DNA from 2 places in the Clostridium pacaense genome. Region 2 is predicted to be linked to the other one. Evidence: riboswitches for the same ligand, from Rfam matches in the RefSeq annotation. Region 2 holds a riboswitch; the other holds the start of a gene.
What was found. A riboswitch is a leader RNA that binds a small molecule or an ion and turns the genes downstream of it on or off. The one in region 2 is predicted to bind FMN.
Positions count from the first base shown of each region.

Region 1: it holds a riboswitch for FMN, as region 2 does, so the genes downstream of both, LK536_RS41915 (ECF transporter S component) here and ribD (bifunctional diaminohydroxyphosphoribosylaminopyrimidine deaminase/5-amino-6-(5-phosphoribosylamino)uracil reductase RibD) in region 2, are expected to answer to the same signal.

Region 1 covers NZ_JAJFEB020000006.1:102,266-111,024, forward strand. Annotated here, with positions in the region: gene LK536_RS41905 (mannitol dehydrogenase family protein) at 97-1,707, shown strand; gene LK536_RS41910 (creatininase family protein) at 2,589-3,380, opposite strand; gene LK536_RS41915 (ECF transporter S component) at 3,515-4,132, opposite strand; FMN riboswitch at 4,348-4,465, opposite strand; gene LK536_RS41920 (SWIM zinc finger family protein) at 4,757-6,445, shown strand; gene spoIIID (sporulation transcriptional regulator SpoIIID) at 6,586-6,861, shown strand; gene LK536_RS41930 (sodium/proline symporter) at 6,960-8,495, opposite strand.
Region 2 covers NZ_JAJFEB020000007.1:52,824-61,582, forward strand. Annotated here, with positions in the region: gene carB (carbamoyl-phosphate synthase large subunit) at 1-2,458, opposite strand, end outside; gene LK536_RS43125 (carbamoyl phosphate synthase small subunit) at 2,458-3,612, opposite strand; gene LK536_RS43130 (DUF6783 domain-containing protein) at 3,645-3,764, opposite strand; partial or broken gene LK536_RS43135 (DUF6783 domain-containing protein) at 3,723-3,839, shown strand; gene LK536_RS43140 (peptidoglycan-binding protein) at 4,004-5,266, opposite strand; FMN riboswitch at 5,403-5,517, shown strand; gene ribD (bifunctional diaminohydroxyphosphoribosylaminopyrimidine deaminase/5-amino-6-(5-phosphoribosylamino)uracil reductase RibD) at 5,935-7,047, shown strand; gene ribE (riboflavin synthase) at 7,029-7,691, shown strand; gene LK536_RS43155 (bifunctional 3,4-dihydroxy-2-butanone-4-phosphate synthase/GTP cyclohydrolase II) at 7,737-8,759, shown strand, end outside.

The DNA.
Region 1 (8,759 bases), on a different contig from region 2:
AAATTACATATTGAATAAAAGGCCGCTATATACTACCATACTAGATAAGAGACTTTCATTATTTTAATCATATTTTAAAAGGAAAGGGTAATCAATATGAAACTGACATTAGAAGGATTGAAAGACAGGAGCGCATGGGAGGCAGCCGGTATCGGACTTCCGGACTATGACATCGAAGCAGTGGCAGCAGAGACAAGGAAGGCTCCTGTGTGGGTGCATTTTGGAGCAGGCAATATTTTCCGTATCTTTATCGGAGGCCTGGCCGATACCCTGATTGAAAAAGGTGAGTGCAGCAAGGGTATTACCTGTGTGGAGACCTTTGACTTTGATGTGATTGACAAAATATACAAACCATATGATAACTTGGTGCTGGCAGTGACGCTGAAAGCAGACGGCTCCACGGATAAGAAGGTTATCGGTTCCCTGACAGAGGCCCTTAAGGCCCAGTCCGGCGTAAAGGAGGAGTGGGACCGCCTGAAGGAGATATTCGTGAATCCTGGCCTTCAGATGATTTCTTTTACCATCACGGAAAAGGGATATGCCTTAAAGGGTTCTGACGGGAATTACTTCCCATTCATCCAGGCAGACATTGACAATGGCCCGGAAAAGGCAGTATCTGCCATGGCAGTTGTGTGCGCGCTTCTGAATGAGAGATACAAAGCAGGCAAGGCGCCTCTGGCAGTTGTTTCCATGGATAATTGTTCCCACAACGGGGAAAAGCTTCAAAGCTCCATCCTCACCATGGCTAAGGAGTGGAACCGGAAGGGCTATGTAGAGGACGGCTTTATGGATTACCTTTCCGACGAAAACCAGGTATCCTTCCCCTGGTCCATGATTGACAAGATCACACCACGTCCAGCTGACTCTGTATGCGCTGAGCTGGAGAAGGCAGGAGTAGAGGATATGGCCCCTGTCATCACCTCCAAGAAGACATACATTGCCCCATTTGTCAATGCAGAGGGACCCCAGTACCTGGTCATCGAGGACAAGTTCCCGGCTGGAAGGCCGGCGCTGGAAAAGGCTGGCGTCTACATGACGGACAGGGACACGGTTAACAAGGTAGAGCGCATGAAGGTCACCACCTGCCTGAATCCTCTCCATACAGCCCTGGCTGTATACGGCTGTGTGCTGGGCTACACCCTGATTGCAGATGAGATGAAGGATGCCGAGCTTAACAAGCTGGTTCATGAGATTGGCCCGGTAGAGGGAATGCCGGTAGTGACCAATCCTGAAATCCTGTCCCCTGAGGACTTTGTAAATGAAGTAATCAACGTAAGGATTCCCAACCCATTCATGCCTGACACGCCCCAGAGAATCGCCACTGACACCTCACAGAAGGTGGGCATCCGTTACGGCGAGACCATCAAGGCATACGTTGCAAAATACGGTGACGCCAAGAAGCTGAAGGCTGTTCCTCTGGCGCTTGCAGGCTGGTGCAGGTACCTTCTGGCAGTGGATGACCAGGGAAATGCATTCGAACTTTCAGCAGACCCAATGGTGCCGGAGCTGACCAAAGCCCTGGAGGGAATTGAAGTTGGCAAGCCTGAGACTTACAAAGGACAGTTAAAGCCAATCCTGTCCAATGCCAATATATTCGGTGTAGACCTCTATGAGGCCGGAATCGGTGAGACCGTGGAGTCAATGTTCCTGGAGGAGATTGCGGGAGCGGGGGCTGTCAGGGCGACGCTTAAGAAGTATTTGGATTGATGAATATGGATTGATGGTTTGAAGGCAGAGGGGGTGTGACGGGGGTTGCGCAACCTCTGCTTTTGGTTTTCTTACGGAGCCAGGGGCGGGAGGCGGACGGGGGGACGGTTCCTGGTTCCGGGCATAAGAGAGACGGACTCAAAAAGACGGCAAAAACCGGGCACCGTCTCAACTACCGAAAAATCTTGATGATTTTTCGTCCGTGGAGACTCTGCGCTCGGGCTTTGAGGCCCTCGCTCGGCCCGGCTTTTGCCGCCTTTTTGAGTCCGTCTCTCTAATACCCTCCACAAGGAACCGTCCCCCCGTCCGCCTCCCGCCCCTGGCTCCTGCCAAGTACTTGAAGAGGTTGCTGGGGCCTTCAGCTACTGCCTTAAAACATGAATCGGAGAGAAGAAAATCATACCGCAAGCTTATGTATTTCCTGACTTAACAATAATATGGTGCATTACTAAACTTAGCATCAGCATATAAATGCATTACTGATTTTAGTATAAGTATATAGAAAACAGGCCTGGACTATCCGTCTTGACGAAGTACATCTTTGGCAGAACGGAATGAACTAAGCCTGTTTTTTATTTCTTTCTCCGGTTCATGTGATGCAGGAACGATAATACGTAGTGGGTGAGCGGAATGGGGATGGGGGCTGTGGATGCATCTACAGGGGCGTGTGATTCTTATGCTGTGGGAACCGGTGTTAAGAGGCTGGCGCCTTTGTCTGAGCTCAGTGTTGTATGGTTTAGACAAACTAAGCGCGAGTTAGGCGGCCAGCCTCTTGTCCAACGCCGGTTTCCAGAGCATTAGAAGCACTAGCCCCGCAGCCGTATCCACAGCCCCCATCCCCATTCCGCTCACGTACGGATGCACCTCCCCCACGCACCCCATCAACCATTCCACTTCTTAATCTCCAAAAGCCCCGGCACCAACGCCTCCGCACTAGTCTTAAGGATGATCCTTCCTTTTTCAGCCGTAGCCCCGGAGGGGTCGCCGCCAATGCCGATGGGTTTGCCGTCCTCTGTTTTCCAGTCCTCGGATACCCAGCCGATGGATACGGGGCCGTAGGGCTGAAGGGCCTGGTTGTCCTTGAAGGCAGCAGGGATGCCGGCTTCGGAGGTTTCCAGCTTGACTAAGGATGGGTCCACGGCCATGACCATGGAGGTTTCCATCTCGCCGCCGTGGAAATCCCAGATGTTGCCCTCTGAGACAGTGGCTTTTACATCGGGATGGCTGAATGCGCCGGAGGACAGGAGGAATGGGGAAATCCCCAGCTCGCTTCGCAGTTCCCGGCTCAGTACCTGGGCAATGGGGGCGTTGCCGCCGTGGCATATGAGCAGGGCCAGCTTCTTAAAGCCATGGTGCGCCAGGCTGGCACATATGTCGTATAGCAGATGGTAGTAGGTGTCCGGTTTTAAGGTGATGGAACCGCAGAAGTTTTTGTGCTCCGTGCTAAGCCCCACAGGGATGACCGGGAATATCAGCATGGGGAAGTCCGGGTCTTCTGCCTCCAGTGCCTGGGTCAGGTATTCGGTCATGGCCTGGGCAATGATGTCGTCCGTGCCAAGGGGCGCCTGGTTCCCATGCTGTTCCAGGGCGCCAAGGGGGATGAGGACAATGGTTTCTTCCTTGTCGATCTGTTCCATCTCAAGTCTGGTAAGTTCGCTGTATCTGAGTATCATTTTTTTAAAAATTCTCCTTTCAAACACACTCTAGGACAGGTTAGCCGTTGGCTTCTCCGGCTGGTTTCCTTTCATGTTGCCCTCACTGGCTTTCATGCTGCCCTTACTGGCTTTCACGTTGCCCTTACTGGCTTTTAATGCTGCCTTGCCGGCTTTAATGATGGATAAGCGGCTGTCAGGCGGTTGAACAGAAGGTAGCCTACAAAGTAGTTTAAGCCCAGCTTCAGGATGTTGAAGGGGATGGTGGCCATGACGATGAAGGTGGTCAGGCTGGTGATGGCAGGGTTCACGGAGGCTACCATGGTAACCACGCTGTCCAGGGAAACGCCCATGGCCTTTGCGTATAAGGGCAGGGTGATGAAGGCATTGCAGAAACATGCAAATGCAGTCCTTACGGCAATGCTTACAGAAAGGCCGGTGATGGCTGCCCGGCGGTTCTTGCCCATTTTATTGTATACAATCCATAAGGGGATGACGAACAGGGCCACACCAATCAGGTTGGACAGTTCGCCCACGTACATGGAGTTGGTCCCCACTGTTATCAGCTTGATGAGGATCTTGATGATTTCCACCCAGGCAGCGGATGCGGGTCCGAACAGGAACAGGGCCATGATGGATGGGACATCGCTGAAATCCACTTTGTAAAATGGCGGCATCATAGGAACTGAAAATTCCAGTGACATAAGGGCGCCTGCCATGGCGGCCAGCATGCCGGTGTAAATAAGCTTCTGAATACTCCACTTTGATTTCATAACATAAACCTCCTTAGATATCAGGGCCTTGATGTGCCCTAAAGTTTGTTTTTGCAATGAAACAAGTCCTTTGGAAAAACTTTTGTAAAACCTTTGGGAAAAAATCATCACAGGCACGTTTTCCATATTAAAAAAATCCCAGAGCCATAGGGGCTTGGGATTCATAAACAATTCAATATAAATAACGGCATGTGGTTCATTATCCATATGAATTAAATCGCCTTCTCTCATCCAGACTATACTGTCGGTTTTGGAATCTCACCAAATCAGCCGCCTAAGCGGGTCGCGGACTATACCGCCGGTAGGGAATCACACCCTGCCCCGAAGAACTTATTCATTTGCTGTTTTTAGCGTAGCACAAATAATATAAGAAGTCAATGGGATGCCTTGTACTTTAGTTGGATAACTGCATGAAAACCAGTATCTTTTCAGGCGGCGTTCCTTTTCCTTGAAGGAAAAATCATGTATAATTAAAATATATTACATATTTTCGGAAGCCATGACTTTGCTGCATCCTGTAATCTGCATTTGGAGCGGAAAGAAAGGATTACCAAGGCCAGGGATGGATTTGAAGATGACATGTGAGGATGGCAGAGGGCACTATTTGATAAAGGAGTGTATGCAATGATGGATGAATGGGAAAGCTTATTCAGCCCCCGTATCCTGGTCCGGGGCATGGATTATTACGAGTCCGGGGCCGTCATGGAGATGGTGCGGACAGAGGGCGGATACCGTGCCCTGGTGGAGGGGACCGAGGACTATGAGGTGGAAATAGACATAAAGGACAACCAGGTCCAACACATGAGGTGCACCTGCCCATATGCGGCGGAAGGGTATAACTGCAAGCATATGGCGGCAGTTTTATACGAGGCAGAAGAGGGAGGCGTTCTGGAAATGCCCCCCACGGCCGATGGAGGAACCGTCCAGGATTCCAGACAGGAGCTTAAGGACGTGATAAATGGGATTCCGGAAGAAGAACTGAGGCGCCTCCTGGAATCCATGGCCTGGGAAGATGGGAAGTTGAGGAACAAGATCCTGATACAATATTCCCCATCCATAAGCCAGAGACAGATGGCAATGTTGAAAAGGGAGATAAATGACATTGCTTACGGGTATTCGGACAGATATGGCTATGTGGACTGGGAAAATGCAGGTAATTATTTGTTGGAGATGGAAGCATTTCTGAATGACAAGGTGCAGGCCGTGATTGACAAAGGCTGCTGGATGCAGGCATTTGAACTTACAAATCAGGTATTCATCACCATTGGGAACCAGGATATAGATGATTCCGATGGCGGCCTGGGTATGGTGGCGGAGGCCTGTTATGAATTCTGGAAGCAGATCCTGGAAAAATGCAGTGAGCAGGATAAGGACAGGATGCGTGCCTGGTTTAAGAAATATCAGGCGGACGGTACCGTGACTGATTATTTGGAAGAATATATCAGCGGGTTCCTTATGAATGAGTTTCATGACAGGGAACTCCTGCAAAGGACAATGGAGGCATTGGACCAGGAGATTGAAAAAAACAGGGAAGGCATGGACTGTGGCAAATACTACAGCGTGCAGTATGGATTTGAATATAATATCCTGAAAAGGCTTCAGATCATGAAGGAACTGGGGGCCTCGGAAGAGGAGATATTGCAGTACCGGGAGGAAAACCGCAGATTTACGGCAGTGAGGATGCTGGAGACAGAAGAATTTATCCAGGCGGGACAATACAAGGATGCAATCCGTGTCCTGAAGGAGAGCAAGGAACTGGACCATGGATCCCCCTCCTGGGTCAGCGGGCACAGCCGGAAACTGATTGAGTTGTACGGCAGGCTGCATATGGACAAAGATTATAAGGAGGAATTGCTGTTCCAGGTATTTTCCTGCAGACAGGACAGTCTGGATTTCACCAGTAAATTAAAGGCTGTGTGCGGAAAAAGCGAGTGGGAACAGATCCGGGAGAAGCTGCTGGCAGGTCCGGCCGGCCAGGAGATTAAACTGCCTTTATTGGAATCGGAGAAAATGTACGGCCAGCTTCTGGAGGAAGTAGTAAACAGCGGCTCTGTATATACCATGGACCGATATGAAAAAGTCCTTAAAAAGATGTACCCGGACAGGATGAGGACTGCTTATACTGCCTTTGCCAGAGGACAGGCCGAATCTGCGTCTGACAGGACGCGTTATAAAGAACTGATGAAATATCTGAAGAAGATAGCGTCCTATCCCAATGGACTGGAAGCGGCCGCACAGCTGGCACAGGAGTGGAGGACACTTTATAAAAGGCGCCGGGCCATGATGGATGAATTGGGGAAAGCCGGATTTTAGCAGGGGAAGAGGCGGGCTGCCAGGGAATGGGGACGTAAACAGGAGACCAGACGGAAAAAATTCCTCCAGAATCCGTACGAGGTGGTGCTAATCCCAGGATTTTCCGCATATGATGTAAAAAAATCCTCAGGAGACTCACTTTGAAGGAGTATATTGAAGAACGTGCGGTAGCCATCGCCAATTACATCATAGACCACAATGCCACGGTAAGGCAGACGGCGAAGAAATTCGGGATAAGCAAATCCACGGTACATAAGGATGTAACTGACAGGCTGGAACACATCAATCCGGGGCTGGCTGCCCAGGCAAGGATTGTACTGGACGTAAACAAGTCCGAGCGCCATATCCGGGGAGGGCTGGCTACCAGGGAGAAATACCAGCACAGGCTGGCAATCTGCAGTAAACAGGAAGATTAAGCTGATATAAGGGCCAAATAAGGAAAACCACTGTTCCGGGCAGGTATGACTGTGCCTGGGACAGTGGTTTTACGTTGTCTAAGACTTACGGGCCGGTATTATCTTCCTACAGAATCAAACTCTTCGCAGATTTCTGCAGACGGCGCAGCGGTTGCCAGTGATACAATCACGATGGCAGCGCAGGCCACCAGGAATGCGGGGAGCAGTTCGTAGATATTCCATGCCCCGCCAAGGGGCCGCACGCCGTATTTCCATACGAATACCATGATACCGCCGGAAACCATGCCGGCCAGGGCGCCCTTGAGGTTGCTGCGCTTCCAGAACAGGGCGAACAGCATGACCGGGCCAAAGGAGGCTCCAAAGCCGGCCCAGGCAAAGGATACGATGGTGAACACGGAACTGTCGGGATTCCATGCCAGTGCAATGCCTACCAGCGCAATTCCCACAACCGTAAGGCGGGCAGCCATCATGGATGTTTTGGTGTCCATCTTAATCTTAAGGAAATCCTGGAGCAGGTTCTGGGACACCCCAGACGCGGCGGTCAGCAGCTGGGAATCAGCCGTGGACATGGTACATGCCAGGATTCCGGCCAGGACAACGCCTGCCACGATGGACAGCAGCAGTCCATGACGCCCCAGCAGGTCGGCCAGACGGATGATGACTGTCTCTGACTCGGAACTGGAGGAAAAGGTGGGGATGCTGCCTGCAACGGAAGCGCTGTAGCCGATGATTCCAATCAGGATTGCCACGAACATGGAGATGACCACCCAGATGGAGGCAATGCGCCGCGATGTCTTCAGCTTATCCTCATGGCTGATTGCCATGAAACGCAGAAGGATATGGGGCATGCCAAAATACCCCAGCCCCCACGCCAGGGTGGAAAGTATGGTGATGAATCCATAAGGGGAGGCCGTATTGTCCGCCATGTTATGGATATGGGTCATGCTCAGATATCCTGCGAGGGAACGGGCATTGTCCGCCACCGCATCCCAGCCCCCGGCAACATTGACCCCAAAGAATACAATGATGACCAGGGCAATGCTCATGACGATACTCTGAATCAGGTCCGTGGTGGAGACAGCCATAAATCCTCCCAGGACCGTGTAACCGATGATGACAATGGCGCCCACAATCATGGCTGCATGGTAATTTACGCCGAAAAGGCTGTTGAACAGGGTCCCCACAGCCTTAAAGCCCGAAGCCGTATAGGGGATGAAGAAGATAAGGATGACAATGGCGGCAATGCACATCAGTATGTTTTTCTCATCCCTGTAGCGCCGTGAGAAAAAGTCCGGGATTGTGATGGCGTCACAGGCCACGGAATAACGGCGCAGGCGCTTTGCCACAATCAGCCAGTTCAGATATGTACCTGCTGCAAGGCCGATGGCAGTCCACCCTGCGTCTGCGATACCGGTAAGGTATGCCACTCCCGGAAGCCCCATAAGCAGCCAGCTGCTCATGTCCGATGCCTCGGCGCTCATGGCGGTTACCAAGGCTCCCAGCTTGCGGCCCCCCAGATAAAATTCGTCGGCTGAATCACCGCCGCCTTTTTTGCTGAAATAGAAACCTACGTAGACCATGGCAGCCAGATATATGATGATGGCAGCCAGAATCCCTATTTGTCCTGTACTCATGTTTTCCCTCCTGTTTTCAATCAATTCAGCTTTTCAGTCAATTATAGTGCATGCACCATATGTACGATACATTTTCGATATATTTATGATATATCTACATATTCATAATATATCCACTTCATAATATATCTACGATACATAAAGCTGCATGGTGCTGCATTATATTGGCCATTACATACATTTCCCCGGAACCTGTCAGCCCGGGGAGAACGGAAGTAGCCATAATGTGCACATTATAACATGAGGTATAGGAGAACGCAATAC
Region 2 (8,759 bases):
TTACATGAAGGGCCCTTGCCAGCTTCTCGGTGTAGTCCACGATGGTGTCAATGTTGTGCTGGGTGATATCCATGGCCGGATACACGGATATACTGTCGCCGGAATGGATTCCGGTACGCTCAATATGCTGCATGATGCCAGGAATCAGGATATCCGTGCCGTCGCAGATGGCGTCCACCTCGATTTCCTTGCCCATGATATATTTGTCCACAAGGATTGGGTGTTCCTGGGCAATCATGTTGATGATGCCGATGAACTCGTCAATGTCCTCGTCGCTGATGGCAATCTGCATGCCCTGTCCGCCCAGCACGTAGGAGGGCCTTACCAGTACGGGGTAGCCCAGCTCATGGGCAGCCTTTTTGGCCTCTTCTGCCGTGAATACGGTGTGGCCCGCGGGTCTTGGGATGTTACACTGCTCCAGGATTTCGTCAAAACGTTCCCTGTCCTCTGCCGCGTCCACATCCTCTGCCGCAGTGCCGAGGATGGGAACCCCCATCTTCATCAGGGCCTCTGTCAGCTTGATGGCTGTCTGCCCGCCGAACTGCACCACTGCCCCGTCCGGCTTCTCGATGTCCACGATGCTCTCCACATCCTCCGGGGTCAGGGGCTCGAAGTACAGCTTGTCCGCAATATCAAAATCCGTGCTCACCGTCTCCGGATTGTTATTTACGATGATGGTCTCATAGCCTTCCCGGCTGAATGCCCAGGTGCTGTGCACGGAGCAGAAGTCAAATTCAATCCCCTGTCCGATACGGATGGGGCCTGAACCAAGGACCAGGACCTTTTTGCGCCCTTCTGTCTTCTCTGCCTCGTTCATGCTTCCGAAACAGGAGTAATAATAAGGCGTCTCAGCCGCAAACTCAGCCGCGCAGGTGTCCACCATCTTGAATGCCGCCCGGATATCATTGTCATAGCGCTGCTTCTTGATTTCTTCCTGGGCAATCCCGGTAAGCCTTGCAATCACGTTGTCCGGGAATTCAATCCTCTTGGCCTCTGCAAGAAGCTCCGTGGTCAGACGGGCCTTGCCTTCCCCAACCGCCTTAAGGGCCTGTTCCATTTCCACCAGGATGGAAAGCTTGTCAATGAACCACAGGTCAATCCGTGTGATTTCGTGGATTTCTTCATAGGAAATGCCTCTGCGCAGGGCCTCGGCAATCCTCCAGATCCTCATGTCGTCCACTTTTTCCAGCTGTTCCCTCAGCTCACTGTCCGTAAGCCCGGTAAAATCATAGGACAGCAGGCAGTCCACATGCTGCTCCAGGGAGCGGATTGCCTTCATCAGGCCTCCTTCAAAGTTGGTGCAGATACTCATGACCTCGCCCGTTGCCTTCATCTGGGTTCCCAGGGTACGCTTGGCGCTGATGAATTTATCAAATGGAAGCCTTGGCATCTTGACCACGCAGTAGTCCAGCATTGGCTCAAAGCTTGCGTATGTCTTCTTTGTGACCGCGTTCTTAATCTCATCCAGGGTATAACCCAGGGCAATCTTGGCTGCCACCTTGGCAATGGGGTATCCGGTTGCCTTGCTGGCCAGGGCCGAGGAACGGCTTACACGGGGGTTTACCTCGATGACACAGTATTCAAAGCTGTCCGGGTTCAGGGCATACTGCACGTTGCAGCCCCCGGTAATGCCCAGCTCGCTTATGATGTTTAAGGCTGAGGTGCGCAGCATCTGGTATTCCTTGTCGCCCAGGGTCTGGGATGGCGCCACCACGATGCTGTCGCCTGTATGGACGCCCACCGGGTCGATGTTTTCCATATTACATACCGTGATGACATTGCCTGCGCCGTCACGCATGACCTCGTACTCGATTTCCTTCCAGCCCGCGATGCAGCGCTCCACCAGGACCTGTCCCACGCGGGAAAGCCTGAGTCCGTTTTCCAGAATCTCGGCGCACTGTTCCGGGTTCGCTGCAATACCGCCGCCGGAGCCGCCCAGGGTATAGGCCGGACGGAGTACCACTGGATAGCCGATCTGGGCCGCAATCTCCAGGCCGTGCTTCACATCCTCCACAATATCGGAAGGAGCCACAGGCTCGCCGATTTTCTCCATGGTCTCCTTGAACATCTCGCGGTCTTCCGCCTTCTTGATGGTCAGGGCCGTGGTGCCGATCAGGCGTACATTGTGTTCCTTAAAAAAGCCTGCGTCCTCCAGCTCCATGGCCAGGTTAAGGCCTGCCTGTCCGCCCAGGGTGGGCAGCACGCTGTCCGGCTTTTCCTTTAATATAAGCTGTTCCACCACTTCCACGGTCAGGGGTTCAATGTAAACCCGGTCCGCAATATCCTTATCCGTCATGATGGTGGCCGGGTTGGAGTTTAAAAGCACCACCTCCACGCCCTCTTCCTTTAAGGAACGGCAGGCCTGTGTGCCCGCATAGTCAAATTCAGCGGCCTGTCCGATGATGATCGGGCCGGAGCCAAGTACAAGGACTTTCTTAATATCAGGATTCTTTGGCATCAGTCATTCACCTCCATCATTTTCAGGAAACGGTCAAACAGGTAACCGGAATCCAGTGGTCCGGGGCAGGCCTCGGGGTGGTACTGCACCGTGAAAATATTCTTGCCCACATATTTAAGCCCCTCATTGGTGCCGTCATTTACATTCACAAAAGCGGGAACCGCGATATCCGGGGTCACTGTCTCCATATCAACCACATAGCCGTGGTTCTGGGATGAGATATATACCCTTCCTGTTTCTAAATCCTTAACCGGATGGTTGCCTCCCCTGTGTCCGTATTTTAACTTATAAGTATCCATGCCGTTGGCCAGGGCCATGAGCTGGTGTCCCAGGCAGATGGCAAAAATCGGCACGTCCGATGCATAAAGTTTCTTTATTTCTTCTATGACAGCCGTATTCTCCTTGGGGTCCCCGGGGCCGTTGCTGAGCATGATGCCGTCAGGGCAGGCTGCCAGCACTTCCTCTGCCGGGGTGTCTGCGGGATATACGGTAACCTCACAGCCAAGGCTGTTCAGGGAACGCGCAATGTTCTTCTTTGCGCCGTAATCCATAAGGGCCACCTTCTTGCCCGCGCCCGGGAAGCTGCCAGCCGGAAGGCCGTCTTTGCCGGAAAGCCTGCTGTTGTCTGAAGGACCGCTGTCAGCAAGGCTTTTTCCAGGAAGCACATACTTCTCCTTCGTGGTGGTCTTCATGACCACGCCGGTGACGCCGTACTCTTTCATGCGCTTTATGGGTCCGCTTAAATCGGTATATTCACTGGTGGTGATCATACCGTTCATGGTGCCTTTTTCTCTTAAGATTTTGGTAAGGGCTCTTGTATCGATACCGCAGATGCCGGGAATGTCGTGGCGTTTTAAGAAGTTCTGGATGGTATCCTCGCTACGGAAGTTGCTGGGGATTCTTGATAATTCTCTAACAATATAGCCGTCCGGCCAGGGTTTTGCTGATTCCATGTCTTCATGGCAGATTCCGTAATTGCCAATAAGGGGATATGTCATGACAACTGCCTGTCCCGCGTAAGACGGATCGGTCAGCACTTCCAGATAACCGGTCATTGATGTGTTAAACACGATTTCACTGATAACTTCACGTTCTGAACCAATACTTGTCCCGGTGAATACAGTTCCATCTTCCAGTATGAGGTATGCTTTCATATGGGGGTACCTGTCCTTTCTTATGTGTTTGCTCATGGGCCGGAGCATGTTTGAAAATTGCTTTCCGTCAGCTGTGCGTCCCACTTCGTGGGAGATTTGGTCCCGATGAGGGAGGCGTAGCGGGCTACGTTGACCGAATTGGGACCAAATATGCCGCGATGTGGGGCGTGCAGATGGCGGGAATGAATTTTCAAACATGCTCTACGTTATCTCAGCCCAAATTGTAAAGATTATACTGTATTTCGATTTATTATTCAATAGCTTTAAGGGCTAAATTTTTTTGTTTCAATCTAATAGTTTTTTAGAACAGGCCGGGCCGCAAGCAGGGCCTAAAAACAGCATCAGACCGCCCGGCATAAGCGGCCTGATGCCCATCTGTCTGTTATCCCTGCTACACCAGCTCTGCAATCCTGGTAATCCCCACATAGATATGGGATATCCGATACCATGTGGCAAAATCCACCACGCCGGTCTGGGGAAGCCCGAAAATGGACTGGAATTCCCGCACCGCATCCGCTGTCCTTGGGCCGTAAATCCCGTCAGGGGTCACCCTTGGGATGGCAGTATAAACAGTTGCAATCATATCCAGCTGTTCCTGCATCTGGCGGACCTTGTCGCCTGTGCTGCCAAGGGTCAGGTCATTGCCGGGCCAGGATGCCGGGATACCGGATATCTGCTCTGCCGTGTTGACATAGATGCTGTCCCCATAAAAATACCGCAGGATTTCAATTGGACTGTAACCCTGCTCCCCCAGGGAGCATGACCCCCACTGTGTCATCCAGTTTGGACACTGTACCTGGCGCCCGTCACAGTACTGGGTCAGGATGGGCTGGCGCACGCCTGGCCTGGACAGGTAATTGTCAAATATCTCATCTACAATCAGGGAAATGCTCTCAAATATGTTCCTGCCGTATATCCATTTATGGTCAAAGGCAGTGGAGGATGTGATGGTAAAATCATACCCCTGGTTCCTGTACCACTCCGTATAAACGCGGTTCAGGGTAAATGACATGATGGCCAGCACGTTGGCCGTGATGGTGGCCCTGGGCCAGGTGGAGTAGATTTCACTGGAGGCCACATTTTTAATGTAATCCCTGTAGGGCACATAGTAATCCTTTGCCGTCCGGTCCGTGGGCGCCCCGTCATGGACCACCACGGTCTGGGGGACCACCACGCGGCTTAAGACGATTTCCCCGCTCTCGTTCACAGGCTTTATCTCTGCCTCTGCAATCTTGGGCGGATAATTCCCATAAAGGGTGTGGTCCGGAATCACAATCGGATCCTCGGGAGGCGTCCCCTCCCCTGCCGGCGTCATGCTGACTGGCTGGATGGCAGTGGACTCAGCCAGTATCTCGGTTCCCGATACCTCCACCGGGTCAAATCCCTCCGCCTCCACGGTCAGGTTGTATTCCGAATATGGCTGGATGATGCCTGGTTCCAGGCTCAGCTCCACCGGAGGCGCGGGAAGGGAGACCGTCTCTGTCTGGCCTGAACTGTTGGTCTGAAGCTGTTCCAGGGCGCTTGTTGGCTCTCCCTTGTAACTGATTGTAACCCTGGCATTCTGGATGGGGAAATTGTTCTGGATGTTGATTACATTAATCTGCAGCATTCCACTGGATGTCCGTTCTGGATTGGTTGCCATGTAATACCTCATAATCTCTTATCATTACCTAAATATAAGCAGGGCCTTCTTATTATATGCATGTCCCGGTTGGAAAAAGGTATTTTACATTTTTCAGGAAATGCTTGACATCCGTGCCCTGCCTGTCTATAATAACACTCAATTGAATCAATATCTTCAGGGCAGGGTGCGATTCCCTACCGGTGGTACAGCCCACGAGCCGCAAGGCATGATTCGGTGTGATTCCGAAGCCGACAGTATAGTCTGGATGGAAGAAGATGGACATGGATGTTTTATGATGGATGGATTATGATGGATTATTTATCCCGGCCAGTATGCCCGGGATGGATTTGAAGACTGGTCCCATCCGTATGAAGAATGTTAATGGCTGCCCTGGTATGACGACATACCGGGGCATTTTTTATCATAACATGTAAAGCAGACCGTATTATGTTGATTTCACCCGATTGGCGGATGCATCTGATAGTGGATTCATCTGATGATGGATGCATCTGATGGCGGATTCATCCGATGGTGGATGCATCTGATGGCGGATTCATCCGATGGTGGATACAGGCCAATCGATGTACGGATATCGGCATATCTCAAAGCTTCCCCTTCCACCCGCCCTGGACCTGATGTTCAAGGCGTTTTTTATTCCATTCTTTTACATTTTCCCATCATGAAAAGGAGGTGTCCAAATGTCGGAAATATCCGATAACATCTACATGGGCCGCGCCCTTGCCCTTGCTGCAAAAGGGGAAGGCCGCGTTAACCCCAATCCCCTGGTGGGCGCTGTCATTGTCAGGGACGGCGCCGTCATCGGCCAGGGATATCACGGTTTTTACGGCGGTCCCCACGCTGAACGGGCCGCCCTTGACTCCCTGACCGCGCCAGCCAAAGGGGCCGTGCTCTACGTCACCTTAGAGCCATGCTGCCATTATGGCAAAACCCCGCCCTGCACGGATGCCATCATAAAAAGCGGCATCCGCCGGGTGGTCATCGGCGCCAGGGACCCTAACCCGCTGGTTGCGGGAAAAGGGATTGCGGCCCTTAAGAGTCACGGGATTGAAGTAATCCAGGGCGTTTTAGAGGAGGAATGCATCTGCCAGAATGAGGTCTTCTTCCACTTCATCCGCACCAGGCAGCCCTATGTGGTCATGAAATACGCCATGACCATGGATGGCAGGACAGCCACATCCGGCCGCCTGTCCAGATGGATTACCGGGGAACAGGCCCGGGAGCACGTCCATAAGACCAGGAACCGTTTAAGCGCCGTCATGACAGGGCTTGGGACCATCCTTGCAGATGACCCGCAGTTAACCTGCCGAATCCCGGGCGGAAGGAATCCGGTGCGCATCATCTGCGATACCCGCCTCATGACACCGCTTACATCCAACGTAGTCAGGACCGCTCCCCATGTCAGGACCATCCTGGCAACCTGCTGCCAGGACCCTGCCGCCATGGCTCCCTTTAAGGATGCGGGCTGCGAAATCCTGATCCTGCCCGAAAGGGACGGTCACACGGACCTTAGGTTCCTGATGGAACGCCTGGGCGGGATGGATATTGACAGCGTCCTGCTGGAAGGAGGCAGCGCCCTCAACTGGTCCGCGCTGGACCAGGGCATTGTCCATAAGCTTCAGGCCTACATTGCCCCAAAGATTTTCGGCGGAGAAAAGGGACTTTGCCCGGTAGGAGGGAAAGGGGTGGAACTGCCCGGAATGGCTTTCACCCTGGAACCCCCAAAAATCACGGTCCTTGGCAGGGATATCCTTTTAGAAAGCGGGGTGGTTCCTTGTTCACAGGCATCATAGAGGAAACAGGGACCCTGGTGTCCTCCATCCGCGGCCCCCGCTCCTGTGTGTTGGATATCAGGGCGCGCGCCGTCTTAGACGGCACCGTGCCCGGTGACAGCATTGCGGTTAACGGCGTATGCCTCACTGCCTCCGCTGTCTCATCAACCGGATTCACGGCTGATGTCATGCCGGAAACCATGGCGCGTACCGGTCTTGGATCCATGAACCCCGGCGCCCTTGTGAATCTGGAACGGGCAATGGCTGCAGACGGGCGGTTCGGCGGACATATTGTCTCCGGCCACATTGACGGCACCGGAACCATTTCCATGATAAAGCGGGAAGGCAATGCCATCTGGTACACCGTCCGCACCTGCCCTTCCATCCTGGACCTCATCATAGAAAAAGGCTCCATTGCCATGGATGGGATCAGCCTCACCGTTGCCAGGGTGACGGACCGGGATTTTTGCGTATCTGTCATCCCGCACACTGCCGGCCATACGAACCTGGTCCGTAAGACAGTGGGAAGCACGGTGAATCTGGAAAATGACTGTGTGGGGAAATATGTGGGGAAATACCTAGCAAAGCTGCTTACAGTCCCGCGCCATGACCGCCATCCCGGGTCCGCCGTGACGGAGGAATTTTTATTAAGGAACGGTTTTTAATCTTACCCATCCATATGAATCCACAATTATAAGGAGGTTAACATCATGTATCACTTTAACACCGTAGAGGAGGCGCTGGACAGCCTGCGCCAGGGCAGGATCATCCTGGTCACGGATGATGAGGACCGGGAAAATGAAGGCGATTTTATCTGCGCCGCCCAGTATGCCACCACGGAGAATGTCAACTTCATGGCAGTCCACGGCAAAGGTCTTATCTGCATGCCCATGAGCCGGGAGCTTTGCCAGAAGCTTAAATTCCCGCAGATGGTAGCGGACAACGGCGATAACCATGAAACTGCATTTACGGTATCCGTGGACCATATAAGCACGGCCACCGGCATTTCTGCACAGGAACGCGGGACCACGGCCCGTTCCTGCGCGGATGAGGGTGCAAAGCCCGGGGATTTCCGCCGTCCAGGCCATATGTTTCCCTTGATGGCAAAGGAAAACGGCGTCCTGGAGCGTCCCGGCCACACAGAGGCCACCGTGGACCTGATGCGCCTGGCCGGACTGAAGGAATGCGGCCTATGCTGTGAAATCATGAAGGAGGACGGTACCATGATGCGCACACCGCAGCTCATGGAACTGGCCGGACACTGGGGGCTTGCCATCACCACCATAAAAGCCATCCAGGATTACCGCAAGCAGCATGACTGCCTGGTGGAACGCGTGGCCTGCACCAGGATGCCTACCCGGTACGGGACCTTCCGCGCTTACGGCTACGTGGACAAGCTAAGCGGCGAGCACCATGTTGCCCTGGTAAAGGGAGACATCGGGGACGGCAGGGACCTTCTATGCCGTGTACACTCCGAATGCCTGACAGGCGATGGGTTCGGCTCCCTGCGCTGTGACTGCGGGCAGCAGTTTGCCGCCGCCATGGGACAGATTGAAAAGGAAGGGCGCGGCATCCTGCTCTACATGCGCCAGGAGGGACGGGGCATTGGCCTGATTAACAAGCTGAAGGCATATGAGCTTCAGGACCATGGGATGGATACCTTGGAAGCCAACCTGGCCCTGGGATTTAAAGGGGATATGCGGGAGTATCATATCGGCGCCCAGATACTCAAG